One region of the Paenibacillus sp. P13VS genome, then DNA from elsewhere that is predicted to be linked to it. Evidence: predicted binding sites of a transcription regulator. Region 1 holds the regulator's gene; each other region holds the start of a gene.
What was found. The regulator NrdR, encoded in region 1, represses ribonucleotide reductase genes. The targets are predictions, from matches to a motif close to AACACNATATATNGTGTT.

Region 1 (5,215 bases):
ATGGGTGAGTAAACAAATATTGACTCTATTAGCTTGCCGTGATATATTATCTCTTGTGTTAAACAAGGGGCGTTAGTTCAGTGGGAGAACGCTTCGCTGGCAGCGAAGAGGTCAGGGGTTCGACCCCCCTACGCTCCATAAAGTTAAAGACCGGGACTGACCCCATAGAGTGAGACAAATTAAAACACCTTCAAGAGAATGCAGCCATATTGTAAGATATGGAAACAACCTTGGAGGTGTTTTTGCATTGGCAACAAAAGTAAGCAATCCGTTAGAAGTGAAATGAAAGCCATTGAAATGAGATTGGCTGGTATTCCTGTGAAAGAAGTCATGGAGCAATTAACATACGAAATAACACGCAATTGAAAAGTTACCGGATTTACCATGCACCGTGCTTCATAGCGACCAAGCAGCGTGTATACTTCATAAGCGTATCAAGAAACTTTAAAGGGAAAAGGCATTACCATATGCATGTCCCGCAAGGGTACGCCCGCTGATAATGCCCCCATTGAATCGTTTCATTCCACGCTAAATTCTGAAACGTCCTATCTCGGATCGTTAACCAGTACAACGACAGCCCATCGTCGTAAAGGTTGTTCGAGACTACATGACTTACCATAACTCAATTTGCATTCAAACAAAACTAAATAACCAGTCGCCGGTTCATTTCCGGCAACGGGCTACCTTGAAAAGTGTTTTGATCCCTGTCTCACAAACAGGAGTCAGTCCCAATTCTAACGTTAAGCATGTATTTGGTACTTCTTATTGATGAATCTTGGTAGTGTTTCAAGAAAACGTGGTCACCCAGTTGAGCTAAGGCCCCACATTATATATGTACTTCTCCGCTTCAGCGAAATTCCACAGGCGACTCCTATATCATATCTAGAACGCAAAGTGTTTGGAGAAGAACAACCTCTGTACAGACAAGAACACTTATAATTACAAGCCCAGACTGCTCTTCTCCCTTAATCCACTTCTTTAATCGTCGAGATCCTCTTTGGACAACAACGATTTCAGTTCTTTCATAAACATATTGATGTCTTTGAATTGGCGATACACGGAAGCGAACCGCACATAGGCCACTTCATCAACCGGGAACAACTGCTCCATCAACAGCTCGCCAATCTGGCGGCTTTCTACCTCAGCCTCAGCAGTATTGCGCAGTGACTTCTCTACTTCGGAAACCATCATCTCCAGAGTCTCTACAGAAACAGGACGTTTCTCACAAGCCCGGATAAGACCACGGAGAATTTTGTCGCGACTAAACTCTTCACGGCTGCCATCTTTCTTGATGACGATCAGCGGTGTCTCTTCAACCATTTCAAACGTTGTAAAACGGCGACTGCACTGTTCGCACTCACGACGACGGCGGATGGATTTTGATTCATTAGCAGGCCTAGAATCCAGCACTTTTGTACCCAGATAGGCGCAATAAGGACATTTCAACTCAGATCACTTCCCATGTTTTTCTTTTACCATAAATTCCCTGTAACTTCTAGTTATGAAAATCGCATTGGAGACACATAATACTTTTACCAACCGCGAGGAGGTGAACAGCAATGGCCCAAAACAGCAACGGTAACTCCAACAACTTGGTAGTAACTCGCGCTTCCGCAGCACTGGAGCAAATGAAATATGAAGTTGCTCAAGAACTCGGAATCAGCATCCCACAAGACGGATACCAAGGTAACATGACTTCTTACGAGAACGGTTCGATCGGTGGATACATCACGAAACGTCTGGTAACAATTGCAGAACAGCAATTGGCAGGTCAATACCAATAATATCTGCTTTGTAATACGTTAGACAGAGGAGCATGGAGCGACCGGTGAATAACCGGCCTGCTCTGTGCTTCTACTATTAATAAGATATACGATATCAAAATTCAATTTAAACCGATTGACTTTAGACTACGCATAATCCAATATCAGCCATTAGAACGTATTATAGATCTTTACATACTGATTATAATAATAAATGACGCGTTGTACATAGTGCCGGGTTTCACCAAAAGGAATATCCTTGACTGTCTCGAATGAGCCGTCCCAGACACCATCTCTGATCCATCCACTTACTTTGCCTGGTCCGGCATTGTAAGCGGCAATCATGGCCGTCTCATTGCCGTCAAACTGTTCTGAGAGGTTACGCAGGTACCATGTCCCAAGCTGAATGTTCCTGCCCGGTTCATGCTTCAGCTCCTCTAGCGAGGTCCCGGGAATTTTGGCCTGCTCCATGATCCAGTTGGCCGTATCCGGCATCAGCTGCATCAGCCCGATGGCACCTCTTCTGGATTCCTTGCTTGTCTTGAAATTGGTTTCCACCTTGATGATGGAAGCGATAAGGAAAGGGTCCACCTCATAGCTCTGAGACTGCGCACGAATCTCTTCCTTGTAATGAATCGGATAAAACCACGCCATCCAGTTTGTATTCAGGAACAGCACCAATACAAATGATACAAACATCAACAGCAGTACCCGTTTCTTGCGCAATAACTTCATATCAGACCCTTATGATGCAAAAATGAAATAACCTGCTGCTCCGTCTCCGACCATAAGCCGCTGTTGTCAATGACCACGTCAGCACGCTGCTTCTTATGTTCAATATCCATCTGTGCATTAATACGGGCATCAGCTTGTTCCTCTGTCATGCCATCCCGGCTCATCAGCCGCTCCCGCTGCACGGATCTTGGAACGTAAACAACGACAACCTCATCAAATCCTTTTTCCAGACCGGATTCAAACAATAAAGGAATATCCGATACCACAAGCTTGTCCGGATAGGCCTCTTCATATGCAGCAGCACGCTCCCGCATCTCCTGGCGAATAGCCGGATGTGTTATTGCCTCGAGGGCTTTACGCTCATCGGGATTTTGAAACACAATGCTGCCCAGCTTTTTCCGGTCCAGTGTCCCGTCTTCATTTAATATGGCTTGTCCAAACCGCTGAACAGCGGCAGCCAAAACAGGATGCCCGGGCATCATGACCTCCCGGGCAATCACGTCTGCATCAATCAGCAGCGCTCCCTTACTGGCAAGAAGGGCGGAAACACTGCTCTTTCCCGTTGCGATCCCGCCGGTTAAGCCAATATTCATCGTTTCACCTCATAACAGCTTCATTATTCCCATTATCATCAGTAACAACGCAGGAAGTACGGACAGTCTTCTCATCCAGCGCAGCGCTGAAAAGCGTAATCCGACTTTCATGCCTATTAACAGAAATGCGCCACTGAACAGCGCGATGACAAGTGCAGTCCACAATGTGGGGAAACCGAGCAAAGCAGCTCCGAGCCCTGCACCGAAGGCATCCAGTGACAACGCGATTCCAAGCCACATCGCCTCCTGGGTAGATATGCTTCCCGAATTGTCCATATCCGCCTTGGAAGGACTGCGTAATATTTGAATGACAACACCTAATTTCCGCAGTTCCAGTGTAAATACCATGCGTTCCAGCGATCCGCCGGATGCAGATGGTTCAAGATCAAGTGCCAGCACTTGATTTCTGCCTTTGACCGGCGCTGCATCGATTACTTGCCCTTCATCTCCGACTGCTTCCGTTCCCTCTTCCGATTCGAGGCGATCCTTCCCCTGCTTACGGATCAACTGTATTAATGACCACGCACCGATGGCAATCAGAATAACCGCACCAACGAACGAAGCCATATCAGGAGATACAACATGGGATAACAGAACTCCCACCTGCATGGACAACGCAATGACCAACCCCGAACAAATGGAGATGACAGCAATGGATAACAGCGGGATCTTCGTCCTGCGCAGCCCGTATGTAATCCCGACACCAAAACCATCTAAACTAAGCGCCAAAGCAAGCGCCAGCAATGAAATAAAATGATGCAGCACCCCGGATTCCTCCCCTGTGCGGGAACTCGTTTCCACCTACCGTTACAGGTAGGTATTCGCCCGCTTATTTCTGCCATATCAGTATATGGAGGGAGTAATCCATGGGTGCTACGTTTTAATCATTTCGTTCATTCCGGTACAAATTGAAACCGTAAACGTGTAAACGACAATTTCAATTGGTATCTTCTTTGGGTTACTTTAGTGGTTGACATTTCGGACAGTAATGCGTCCCGCGACCGCCAACAACGCTTTTCTCAATCAATGTACCACAAGTTGTACAAGGCTCGGATTTGCGACCATAGATTTTCAGTTGATGCTGAAACATGCCCATCTCACCTTGTCCATTAACATACGATTTGATGGAGGATCCGCCCGCATTCACGGCATCCTGCAGCGTAGCTACAATAGCCTCGTGCAGCACCTTCAATTGGGCTTCAGTCAGCGTCTTGGCAATGGTTTCGGGGTGAATGCCTGCGCGAAAAAGGGCTTCGTCCACATAAATATTCCCGATGCCAACGACATATGCCTGATTTAACAATACAGCCTTGATTTTGGTTGTCCGTTTACCAACCGCCTCACGAAATGCGGCCACGGTAAATGCCGGATCCAGCGGCTCAAGGCCAAGCTTCAACAAAGGTTTGGATACGAGCTCTTCGCCCGCTGCAAACAAATGCATGGTTCCAAACTGACGTACGTCCTTGTATCTCAATTCCGTACCATCCGTGAAGTGAAAGATAACATGGGTATGCTTCTCTACTTCTTCGTGCTGCTCGTATACGCCGTATCGACCTTCCATCCGCAGATGGGAGACCAGTACCAGCCCGTCCAATAAAATTCGTAAAAACTTCCCTCTGCGCTCCACTCCGATGATGGTGTGTCCTGCGAGTTCCAGTGCAAATGCATCTATATCGTCCGGCCGCTGAATGATGCGCGGCAAGTTAACGGTTACGCGTTCAATGGTCTTACCTACAACAAGCTGATTCAATGTTCTTCTGACTGTTTCGACTTCCGGTAATTCCGGCATGATGTTCTCACCTCCCCTATATTATAACGGAAGTTGAGCTTCAGCGGGACCCCTTCTTATGTCGAATCCTTGTGAGGAAATGTTTGTAAATAAACGGAAATACAAACCGTTTGTTATTTGGCTTCGTACCAGTTTTCCCCAAAACTGACTTCTGCCTTGAGTGGTACCGAGAGTTCCAATGCTTTTTCCATAACGGAAGGCACCAATTCCTTCATTAACTCAAGCTCATCCGCAGGGACTTCAAATACAAGTTCGTCATGTACCTGAAGCAGCATGCGGCTCTTCAATTGGCGTTCACGCAGCGCTTCATCCATCTGCACCATGGCAAGCTTGAT
Region 2 (5,215 bases), 170 kb from region 1:
GTGTCACCGTTGGTTGCATCGATATAGATGGTTTCAGCACCTGATTGCTCCACTTTCCAATAGGCAAGAAGAGGGGAGGCATAACGTAACTGGATGTCTTCTGCATGTGACAATTCGTTCAAATTCACATGATGTCGTTGAAGAGACTGCTGCAGTAGAGAAAGGTCATAAGGATGATGTTCTCCCTGTCCGTACTCACTTAGCTGCAGTTTCCCTGTACGGTTAGCTGTAATGATCATATATCCAACAGGTGTTCCATCGATATGAGCGTTAACAAGCCAGCTGTGCGTTCCGGGGCCAAGAGGCGAATAGTCTAGCTGCGCCTGGTTCCAGCCTTGGTCCATATGTTGTAAGGAGCCCAGGGCCTTAACCTGTTGAAGAGCAAACTGCTGAACAGCAACAGGAGCAAACTTATTAGATGAATGGGAAGCATCGCTTTTTGCCGTCGTTAACTGGTAGGAAAGTTCTGTGGTGGCTGCTTGCAAACCTAAGACATCTTCTGCCTGCAATGTTGTGGACAACGTAGTTAAACCCAAAAGGCACATGACGCCCACGCCTGCTGCCCGGCGGATGACAAGCCATGGCCTATGGAAGATTCGGTTCATAATTAACACCTTCTTTTTCTGGAGTACATTATGACGAACAGGGACGATTATTCGCTGCACGATCACTTCTAGATTCATTCTAGTGGACAAGCCATGCAAAGGTTGCTGCAACCTGTCGGGTGGCTGCTCATGAATAAACACTACTTTTGCCGTCATTTGCTGGAAAAGTAGTGTCTGCGTCTATCTTAAATGAAACATGCCGGTGCTTATGGCCGTGACCTTCACTTTGGGCTCATACTGCCAGATCATTTCTGTCCGGCGGGTTTCGTATTGCAGTTTCATCGCTTCACGGTCCAGAACCGCCTGGCGTGTCTTCTCCTGCTCGGTATCCGTTTCCTCATCCAAAGGGACAGCCTGTTCAGCAGCAAGTTCGGCATCCGAATGTGTCTCCAATTTAGCCATGCCTGCGGAGATTCGATTCATAGGAGGGACACCGGAGTGATCCCCCGCAGTAGACTGAATCCTCATGGCGTTTGTCACGGGCTCTTGCTTGGTGGAAGCAGAATGATGACCAGCTCCTGTGGAGTTGTCGTCTATCTCAACCTCAGGCGTATCCTCTCTCAGTACGGCTTCATAATACGCATCAACCACAGCAAGTTCCAGGTCCAGTCGTGCCTTGGCTTGTTCAGCCCAACCATAATCCAGTTCCAGCAGACGCCTGGTAAGGTGTTTCTCGAGTGCTGCTCCAGCATCCGACAGCGTTACCTTGGCTGTCTGGACATGCATGTTCTCAGCCAGCCTGGGGCTGAGGTCTCGCCGGTTCAGCTTGGAACCGAATTGTTCAATAATTTCACCTGTGCGAAGGGAGATGCCAAGAAAATGGAGCTCCTCCCGTTTCAAATCACAGGCAAATTCCACTTTGAAACATACACCAAGCCATGGTTCATATACAGCTGGTACGGCAGCGCGCAGCTGACGCTTGGGTGCCTGCTCAAACAGGTTCACGAATGCGCCGCCTTCACGGGCTGCCTCGAAGATCTGCTGCAGTCTGCGACTGCCATAGACGACGTCTTCACGCAGGATGCGGCCGGGCCCGAGCTGCGGCAGAGCTGGAGTAATGCCGAAATAGCGGCCAAGAATGGTTTCTTTAGGTGCATCTGGTCCGGAACCAGACCCGGCGCTGCCTGTGCCGACAGGTCCGCTCTGACTTGCAGAGATAGAGGGAGATGCCTGAGCGGCTCTGGCTTCTGCTGCCTCAGTGGCTTGCTGATGCGCTGCCGGATCAAATACGAACGTAAAGGACATCGTCTCCGCTGGAGCTCCAGTGCGCTCAACAAATCCCCAATAGTACGGACGGTTGGTTAACGCCTTGTCCGCTTCCGGCGATAGTTTAACGGTTAGATGTGCAGGAGAACGCTCCATGATCTGGCATTCCATGGCTTCAAGATAGGTTGTCACATAGGCCTGAACTTCTTGGGGTGACATGGTCATGGTCAGTGTCCTCCTTTGCCCAGATCCAGAAGGGAGACGGACGGCACTTCATCGGCGACTTCACGCTGAATGGAATTCAGTGATTGTCCAAGCGAATCCATTTTCCGGCGAATGTCATCTTCGTTCTGGGATTCGAGCATGATTTTATAGAGACTCTTTTCGATGGACTCCTTTTTCTCCAGCCGTTCGAGAATAACATCGAGTCCGCCGATGACCATCTCGAACATGTTGATCTTTTCATGCAGCAGATTCAGGATATGTTCCTCAATCGTACCTGTCGTCGACAAATTGTAAATGTTGACGTCATTTTGCTGTCCCAGCCGATGTACCCTACCAATTCGCTGCTCTACGCGCATCGGGTTCCAGGGCAGGTCGAAATTAATCATGTGATGGCAAAATTGAAGGTTAATGCCTTCGCCACCAGCTTCGGTTGCTATCATGGCTTGAACACGGCCTCGGAACAGGTCCATCATCCAGTCCTTTTTCCCCCGGTTCATGCCGCCACGATAGGGAACAGCCGTGAGTCCGTTGTTGCGAAAATAATTCAGCAGATACTCCTGCGTGGCCCGGTATTCGGTGAAGATGATGACTTTCTCATTCATGTTTCGAATTAGTTCCATCGTTTTCTCGGCCTTCGTATTTTCCTTAATGGCCTTGATATGGGCAACCAGATCCCAAATTTTGTCCCGGAGCGGAGAGTCTAGCGGGAGCTTCTTGGACAGATTGACCAGCGTAACAAATACTGCATCCCGGCTGCTGCACACTTCCCGCTGTAGCGTAACAAGTGAGAGCATGCTGCTCAGGTTTCCACCAGCCTCCTGATATTGATCTTTAACAAAGGAAGTTACCCCGTCATAGAGTGCCTGCTCTTCAGGAGATAGCTGCAAATTCACATTGGAAACATTCCGCTTGGTGAACTGCACTGGTCCTTCACCGCGGCGGTTCCGGATCATGACTTTGGACAATTCGTCCTTAAGCTGTTCCTGGTTTTTAGGGATTCGTTTATCCACGACAAAGTTGGCGCTAAAGTCACCTTGACGACCCAACTGGCCCGGCTTCAGCAAGTTTATGAGATTGAACAGCTCGCTCATGTCATTTTGTACCGGTGTTGCAGTCAGCAGCAGACAATATTTTTTCCGCAGTTTCAGCATGAATTGATAGTTAGTCGTTTTTTTATTTTTGAGTTTGTGGGCTTCGTCAATAATGATCATGTCATAGTCCGTACTCAGCAAGATGTCCTTATGCGGATCTCGCTTAGCCGTATCCATGGAAGCCACAACTACTTCATTTTGCCAGGAATAGGCTTTTTTCTGTGCAACTGCGGGAATGCCAAACTTTGAATTCAGCTCTCGTACCCATTGAAGTACAAGGGATGCAGGCACGAGAATGAGGACCTTGGATACGAGACCGCGGACCATATATTCTTTTAAAATCAGACCGGCTTCTATGGTTTTTCCCAAACCGACCTCATCGGCAAGAATGGCACGGCCTGACATTTCAAATAATACTTTGCGTGCAGTGTCCATCTGGTGCGGAAGCGGGGTCAGTCCCTGCAGGTGCTTCAGACACTGTATTTCATCAAAATTGGGAATCAGATTGGTCTCTTCGGCTTGAATGCCAAGCTGAAAGAGTCTGTAATCTCCCCAAGGACCGCCTTTATCGAGCCGTGACTCCAATTGGGTCAGCCAGCTGCGATCGAATTCGAGCGGAACGGGCAGTTCTGCTGCAGGTTGATTCATGTGAAGCGGATGTTTCCGGTTCATGGTGATGCCTCCCCTGCCATACATGATGACGTTTTATTCGTAGGTCATAGTATGGACGAATGAGAGGCAGTTCATAACCAACCTCCAAATAAGGTGGGAATTCGAACCTTTATGTCTAAAAAAATTCACAAATTTCGAATGAGAGAGTCTGATGGCGTAAGAGTGAGCTAGTCCAAGTACAGGGCGAATAGAAAGGGTAGCTGTGACTAAAGTCACATGGAAAATCAATATATGGTGTACTATACTGAATATAAATCACTATATGTGGTGTTTTGGCATATTTTAAACACATAATAGAAATGTAATGGGATTTTTGGGGAGGCTGTTAAACATAATGAATTCGAACAAATTGTCGCACAATTCGAACAAATTGTCGCACAAGTTGGAAGGACTAAGTGAAAAAATATTTTTGGACCGCTATGCCTGGAAGGATGCCGATCCAAACCATGCCAAGGTAGGAGATGTTGTACTCGTTCTGACGAAAGATGACCCGAAGTTTCCGACAAAGGAAGTGGGGGAAATCATGGAACGGCAGGGTCAGACGGTGAAAGTGAGGACTCGCAGTGGAGAAACGATCCAGACGGAAGTTGAGAAGCTGACACTTAATATAGAAAAAACACCGGAGGAGATGTGGGACCGGCTCGCAAAAGCGATGGCATCTGTAGAATCCACTCCGGAACAACAGCAAAAGTGGCAATCCAAGTTCCGGGCTGTACTGGACGATTGGAAGCTGGTTCCGGGAGGCCGAATTGCTGCGGGTGCGGGTGCTAGCGATGAGCTGACCCTCTTTAACTGTTATGTCATTCCTTCTCCGCAGGACAGTCGGGGTGGCATCATGAGAACGTTGACTGAAATGACGGAGATTATGGCTCGTGGTGGTGGCGTTGGCATCAACCTGTCGTCACTTCGCCCACGTCGTGCAGTTGTTAAAGGGGTCAATGGATCATCCAGCGGTTCGGTATCCTGGGGTGGATTGTTCAGTTATACCACTGGACTGATTGAACAGGGAGGCAGCCGCCGGGGAGCACTTATGCTGATGATGAACGACTGGCATCCGGATGTGATGGATTTTATTACGGTCAAACAAACGATGGGTCAGGTCACCAATGCCAATCTGTCCGTATGCGTGAGCAACGCATTTATGGAAGCCGTCAAACAGGACGGGGACTGGGAACTTGTTTTTCCGGATACGAGCGATCCCGAGTATGACAACGAGTGGAACGGGGATCTGCAGCAATGGAAGGAAGCCGGGCACCAGGTTATCCATTACCGCACAGTAAAGGCCCGGGATATATGGCGTACGATTATCGAATCGGCCTGGAAATCAGCAGAGCCGGGTGTTGTCTTTATGGAGTATTACAATCAGATGTCCAACAGCTGGTATTTTAATCCGATTATATGTACCAATCCATGCGG
Region 3 (5,215 bases), on a different contig from region 1:
TGCAAGTGGAGAATAGACAACTTGTCCGATTCCCTTGCGCTCACCCAGTGGAATAATCTCCTTCTCAATATAGCGGTCAAACATGTTATAGACCGGCTGATTGACCACGACATGATCGAGCAGCAGACGGTCAGCGGTACCCAGCGCTGCTTCCATCTGAGCAGCAGTCCATTGGCTTACGCCTACGTACAGCACTTTTCCTTGACGCACCAGGTCATCCAGTGCACGCAGCGTTTCTTCAATCGGTGTTTCCGTATGATAACGATGGCAATAGTAGATGTCCACATATTCCACGCCTAAGCGTTTCAAACTGGCATCACATTGCTCCTTAATATGTTTGCGGGATAAACCCTGGTCATTCGGACCGTCGCCCATTTTGCCGAACACTTTGGTTGCAAGAACATAGGAATCACGGGAATATGCTTTCAAAGTCTGCCCAAGCAGCTCTTCCGCCGCGCCGCGCTCGTATACGTTTGCTGTATCAAAAAAGTTAATGCCTTCGTCGAATGCGGTTTCAATTGACTTCACCGCATTTTCACGCTCCACATATCCTCCGTACGTCAGCCAGCTGCCCAAGCTGATCTCGCTTACTTTCAGTCCGCTTCCACCCAATCTGCGGTATTCCATTGAATGCACATCCTCCTCTAGATTAATGAGTATGATTCTTACTTTTCTATTGTAACGTAACCAGCGTGGATGAAAAGGGATTTAACAAAAGAAAACGGATAAATAAACAGAACCGATTCGAGGCATGCTCTTTCCGTATACAAAAAAAAGCGTACCTGATTAGGTACGCTGCTTATATTTTCTTATGCCCGGTGCAATGTCGCGCTCAGTGCGTTCAGCAAGTCCAACTGTCTAACCGGCTTGGTTAAGACAGCATTAACGTTCCCCGCCTCCTGAGGATCCATATGCATTCCGTAGGGGACCAGGATGATGATCGGCAGTTGGTTGGCCATTCCCTTTAATTCATGAATAAAATCCATGGCCTTGTCTGGCTCTAACCCCATGTCAATGACCGCAATTTCAGGCTCAAGTCCATCTTCCAACCATTGTTTTGCCTGGCCCGTGTCTGAGGTCATGTTCACATCCATCTCCCACCTGCGCATGAGGGAAGATACCCCCTGCAGAATATCAGGAGCTTTGACCAGCAGTACCGTTTTACCTTTCAGTCGCTCTTGGATGCCTGTAAGCTGTGGAAGTTCCCAGTGTTTCATCAAGGGCAGCCTGATCTGAAATTCCGTCTCCTCCTCAGCCAGGCTGGTCACCTCGATACGGCCATGCATGAGAATGGCGAGATTTTGGCTGACGGCCAAACCGAGGTTGGTGCCCACAAGCTTCTGAATGCTGACATTTCCGTCCAGTGTATTAAACGCCTGCAGCTTTTTGTCCGATGCCAGCATCCGGCCCGTATATTTGATGTGAAGCAGCAACGTACCAGCCTCATCCACATTCTGACCATCTACGACGGCCGTAACGAGCACGGAACCTGTACGCGTGGAATCAATGGCATATTTCAGCACATTTGCGAGCAGCTGACCGATCTTGACCTCATCTCCCACGAAGACCTGAGAGACATTCATCTCAAGGTTCAGTCCCAGCTCGATTCCTTTCTCCATCGCCAGCCCGGCATGCAAATACACAGTACTCTCAATAGTAGAAACCAGGTCAAAGGGATCATCATGAACTACCGTTCTACCTGTTTCATTAATATTAAAGTTCATTATATTATTCAGCAAAGACAGGAGGATGTTGCCACTGGTCTCGATCATGTCCACATATTCCACATGCTCTTCGGGCATATCCGGTGTACGCATCAGATCGGTTAAACCAAGAATGCCATTGAGCGGGTTGCGAATCTCATGACTCATGAGCGCAATCATCTGGGCCTTCGTCATCGCTTCCGATTCTGCACGTTCCTTCTCCATCTGCAGCTGCTGTTTCAGCTGCTCCGTATCATTCAGCTTTTGTTTCTGGATGAGCAGAGTATTCTCCAAGTCAACGACATATCCAAGGAATACAGCCATGGCGTTCAATGTCTTCATATCTGTCTCACTAATGACATAGTCCGGCTTGTCCATTAAACAAATCGTCCCAAAGGTTTCACCCGAACGCCGCATGATGGGTATGCCCACAAAAAAAACGGTTACCGAGCGCCTTGGTTACATCCATTGAGCAAGTCAGCGGATGTGCTGCAGTATCCGTTATGATCAGGTTTTCTTTTGTATTTCGCAGCACCAGACTGCAGTAGGAAGAATCAAATGGAAGTTCACTGCCACTGATAACCAGTTCCTCGTTTCGGTTAAAAGCTTCCAAAATGACATTGGTCGTCTCGTCATTGGTGGCAACAAAGATCGTATTGACCTCCAATACCCCGCTTAACACGTCCACGATGTGGGACGCTGCTTCCTGTACATTTTCATAAAAGCCTCTCGTAATCCCTGCCGTTCCCATGATCCACCCCTCAAATCTTAGCTGTATTTCTACATCTCTATCTCAAAATGAATCTGTCCTGTATATGAGGGTCAAATTTCTTAAGTTAACTGTCACAACATGTACATATATGTTTACCACCATAGAAGCTCAAGAGAATCATAGTGTATGAAATCCAAGCTTATCCCGAGTACAGCGTAAATAGGAATTATACTCTTCCCAGTTCACTTTGAAAACCTTTATCCACTCCACCCGCAGCAGTTCCTGCCTGTAGAAGGTTACAGTGTGAGAATGATCACACCCAAAAATCCACATATAGTTTATAAATGGATAATGCAAGTCTACATATAGTGTTTAAATGAAATGACCGATATTATAAATCAATATTTGGGAGGAATCTCACATGAACCTGCTTGAGTATGCCACTCCACCGGCATCCGATCTATTATCCGACCTGGGAAGACGAATTATTGGCGCAGAAGACGCAGACACACTGAGGGAGAACGCCAACCTCAATGGTGATTCGTTCAGCGGCAAAATGAGCAGGCTCGGCTCGGAGACCGCCAAGTGGCATGCTCTTCGTCATGTACTGCCGGAAGAGCTTGCTGCATCTGTAGAGAATGGAGATCTCTACGTTCATGATCTGGATCAGTATGCGCTTGGAACAACCAATTGCATCTTTATCCCGTTCGATCGACTGCTGGCCTCCGGCTTCAATACGGGTAACGGCTCCGTACGTACCCCGCAGACCATCATGTCGGCAATGGCGCTCGTCGCCATCATCTTTCAATCACAGCAAAACAGTCAGTACGGCGGAGTATCTGCCAACAAAATCGACTGGGATCTGGCTCCTTATGTACAGCGCTCCTTCCGCAAACATTATCGCAAAGGACAGCGTTTGCTTGGAGAGCACACGCAGATCGACGACGAGCATCTGCACCTGGACAGTCCAGTGGCACGGGAAGCATGCCCGCGTGCTTTTGCTTTTGCCTGTGAGGAAACAGAACTGGAGACCGGACAGGCTGCCGAATCATTGATTCACAATCTGAATACCATGAGCAGCCGGGCAGGTGGACAGATTCCTTTTACCTCGCTGAACTATGGACTATGCACCTCAGCCGAAGGCAGGCTTGTATCCCGTTCCCTGCTGGAAGCAACCATCCGCGGCCTTGGCGGCGGGGAAACGCCCGTGTTTCCACAGCATATCTTCCAGTGCAAGCAGGGAATTAACCAGGCTCAAGGGGAACCCAACTACGACTTGTTCCGACTAGCCGTGACCTGCTCTTCCCGGCGCATGTATCCGAACTTTGTCAACGTGGATGCCTCATTCAACCTGCCTTACTATCGTCCTGAAGATCCGGATACCATCATCGCCACCATGGGATGCCGTACACGTACGCTGGCAGACCGCTTCGGACGCAATCGGCAGAGCGGTAAAGGCAACCTTTCGTTCAACACCATCAATCTGGTCAAACTCGGCATTCGCTATGGCATCTGTCAGGGTGCACGGGCCGTCGCCGACCGTACGGGATTCTATGCAGCACTGGAAAAGGTCATGGACCGTGCGGCCTCCGGACTGCTGCACCGCTATCGTATCCAAACGGCACAGCCTGCCAAAGCATCTGATTTCATGATGCGGGAAGGAGTGTGGGAAGGCGGTGAGCAGCTCGCACCAGATGAACCGGTAGCCGAACTGTTGAAGCATGGCACCTTGTCCATTGGTTTTATCGGGCTTGCCGAATGCATGACCGCACTGTATGGCCGGCACCATGGACAGGACCCCCATATCCACCGTGAGGCGTTGAATGTTATCCGCACCATGCGTGAATTCTGTGACCGCATGAGTGAACTGCATAACCTGAATGTTACGCTCTTTGCCACGCCTGCCGAAGGGTTATCCGGCAAGTTCACCAAGATTGACCGCGAGCGATATGGACTCATTGCTGGAGTCAATGACCGGGAATACTATACAAATTCATTTCACATTCCGGTCTATTACACCCTGCCAGCTTACCGCAAAATTGAACTGGAGGCTCCCTTCCATACGCTATGTAATGCCGGAGCCATTTCCTATGTTGAACTGGATGGAAATGTACGGGCCAATACCAGCGCCTTTCAGCGTATTGTTCAATATGCACTCGCCCAGGATATTGGATATTTCTCCATTAATCACCCGATAGACCGCTGTCCAGCATGCGGATATGAAGGTGCCATTGGTGATGTATGTCCTGGGTGTGAGGCACACGAGGACCACGTGCACTTTCAGCGACTGCGCCGGGTCACCGGTTATCTTACCGGCGACTACAAGGTACGCTTCAATTCCGCGAAACAGGCCGAGGTGCGGGATCGGATGAAACATAAGTGAATCTGTACGGTTATATTCCCGAGTCTGTAAATGAAGGACCTGGTCTGCGAGCGGTCATCTTTATCAGCGGGTGCCGTCATGCCTGCCCAGGGTGCTTCAGTCCGGATTCATGGAGCTTCCGGGCAGGAGAACATTTCACCGCAGAGCGACAGCTGCAGATTTTGCATGAGTTAACAGCCCATCCCCTGCTGGATGGGATAACATTATGCGGGGGTGATCCCTTTTTCTCAGCAGAGGAATGCATCCCTTGGGTTCGCCGTTTCCGCGATGCATGCCCTGATCGGACCGTTTGGGCCTATACGGGATTCACCTATGAAGAGCTTGTCACTGATCCTATACGGGCTGAACTGGCCTGGCTGTGTGATGTCATTGTAGATGGCCCCTACGTGGCTGCCGAACGGGATATATCCTTACCCT

Region 2: a site for NrdR is predicted at 4,054-4,071, ahead of GUA98_RS02885 (adenosylcobalamin-dependent ribonucleoside-diphosphate reductase). Genes of this name have one in related genera too.
Region 3: a site for NrdR is predicted at 2,771-2,788, ahead of GUA98_RS15170 (anaerobic ribonucleoside triphosphate reductase). Genes of this name have one in related genera too.

Annotation. Positions count from the first base shown of each region.
Region 1 covers NZ_WYEV01000002.1:562,809-568,023, forward strand. Annotated here, with positions in the region: tRNA gene GUA98_RS03645 (tRNA-Ala) at 67-138, shown strand; partial or broken gene GUA98_RS29335 (transposase) at 362-682, shown strand; gene nrdR (transcriptional regulator NrdR) at 979-1,446, opposite strand; gene GUA98_RS03655 (alpha/beta-type small acid-soluble spore protein) at 1,560-1,784, shown strand; gene GUA98_RS03660 (lytic transglycosylase domain-containing protein) at 1,935-2,498, opposite strand; gene coaE (dephospho-CoA kinase) at 2,495-3,091, opposite strand; gene GUA98_RS03670 (manganese efflux pump) at 3,101-3,856, opposite strand; gene mutM (DNA-formamidopyrimidine glycosylase) at 4,050-4,880, opposite strand; gene polA (DNA polymerase I) at 4,994-5,215, opposite strand, start outside.
Region 2 covers NZ_WYEV01000002.1:397,270-402,484, reverse strand. Annotated here, with positions in the region: gene GUA98_RS02900 (hypothetical protein) at 1-605, opposite strand, end outside; gene GUA98_RS02895 (YqhG family protein) at 786-2,036, opposite strand; gene GUA98_RS02890 (DEAD/DEAH box helicase) at 2,039-3,799, opposite strand; gene GUA98_RS02885 (adenosylcobalamin-dependent ribonucleoside-diphosphate reductase) at 4,134-5,215, shown strand, end outside.
Region 3 covers NZ_WYEV01000005.1:316,828-322,042, forward strand. Annotated here, with positions in the region: gene GUA98_RS15155 (aldo/keto reductase family protein) at 1-627, opposite strand, end outside; gene GUA98_RS15160 (hybrid sensor histidine kinase/response regulator) at 810-2,081, opposite strand; gene GUA98_RS15165 (hypothetical protein) at 2,104-2,454, opposite strand; gene GUA98_RS15170 (anaerobic ribonucleoside triphosphate reductase) at 2,837-4,798, shown strand; gene nrdG (anaerobic ribonucleoside-triphosphate reductase activating protein) at 4,795-5,215, shown strand, end outside.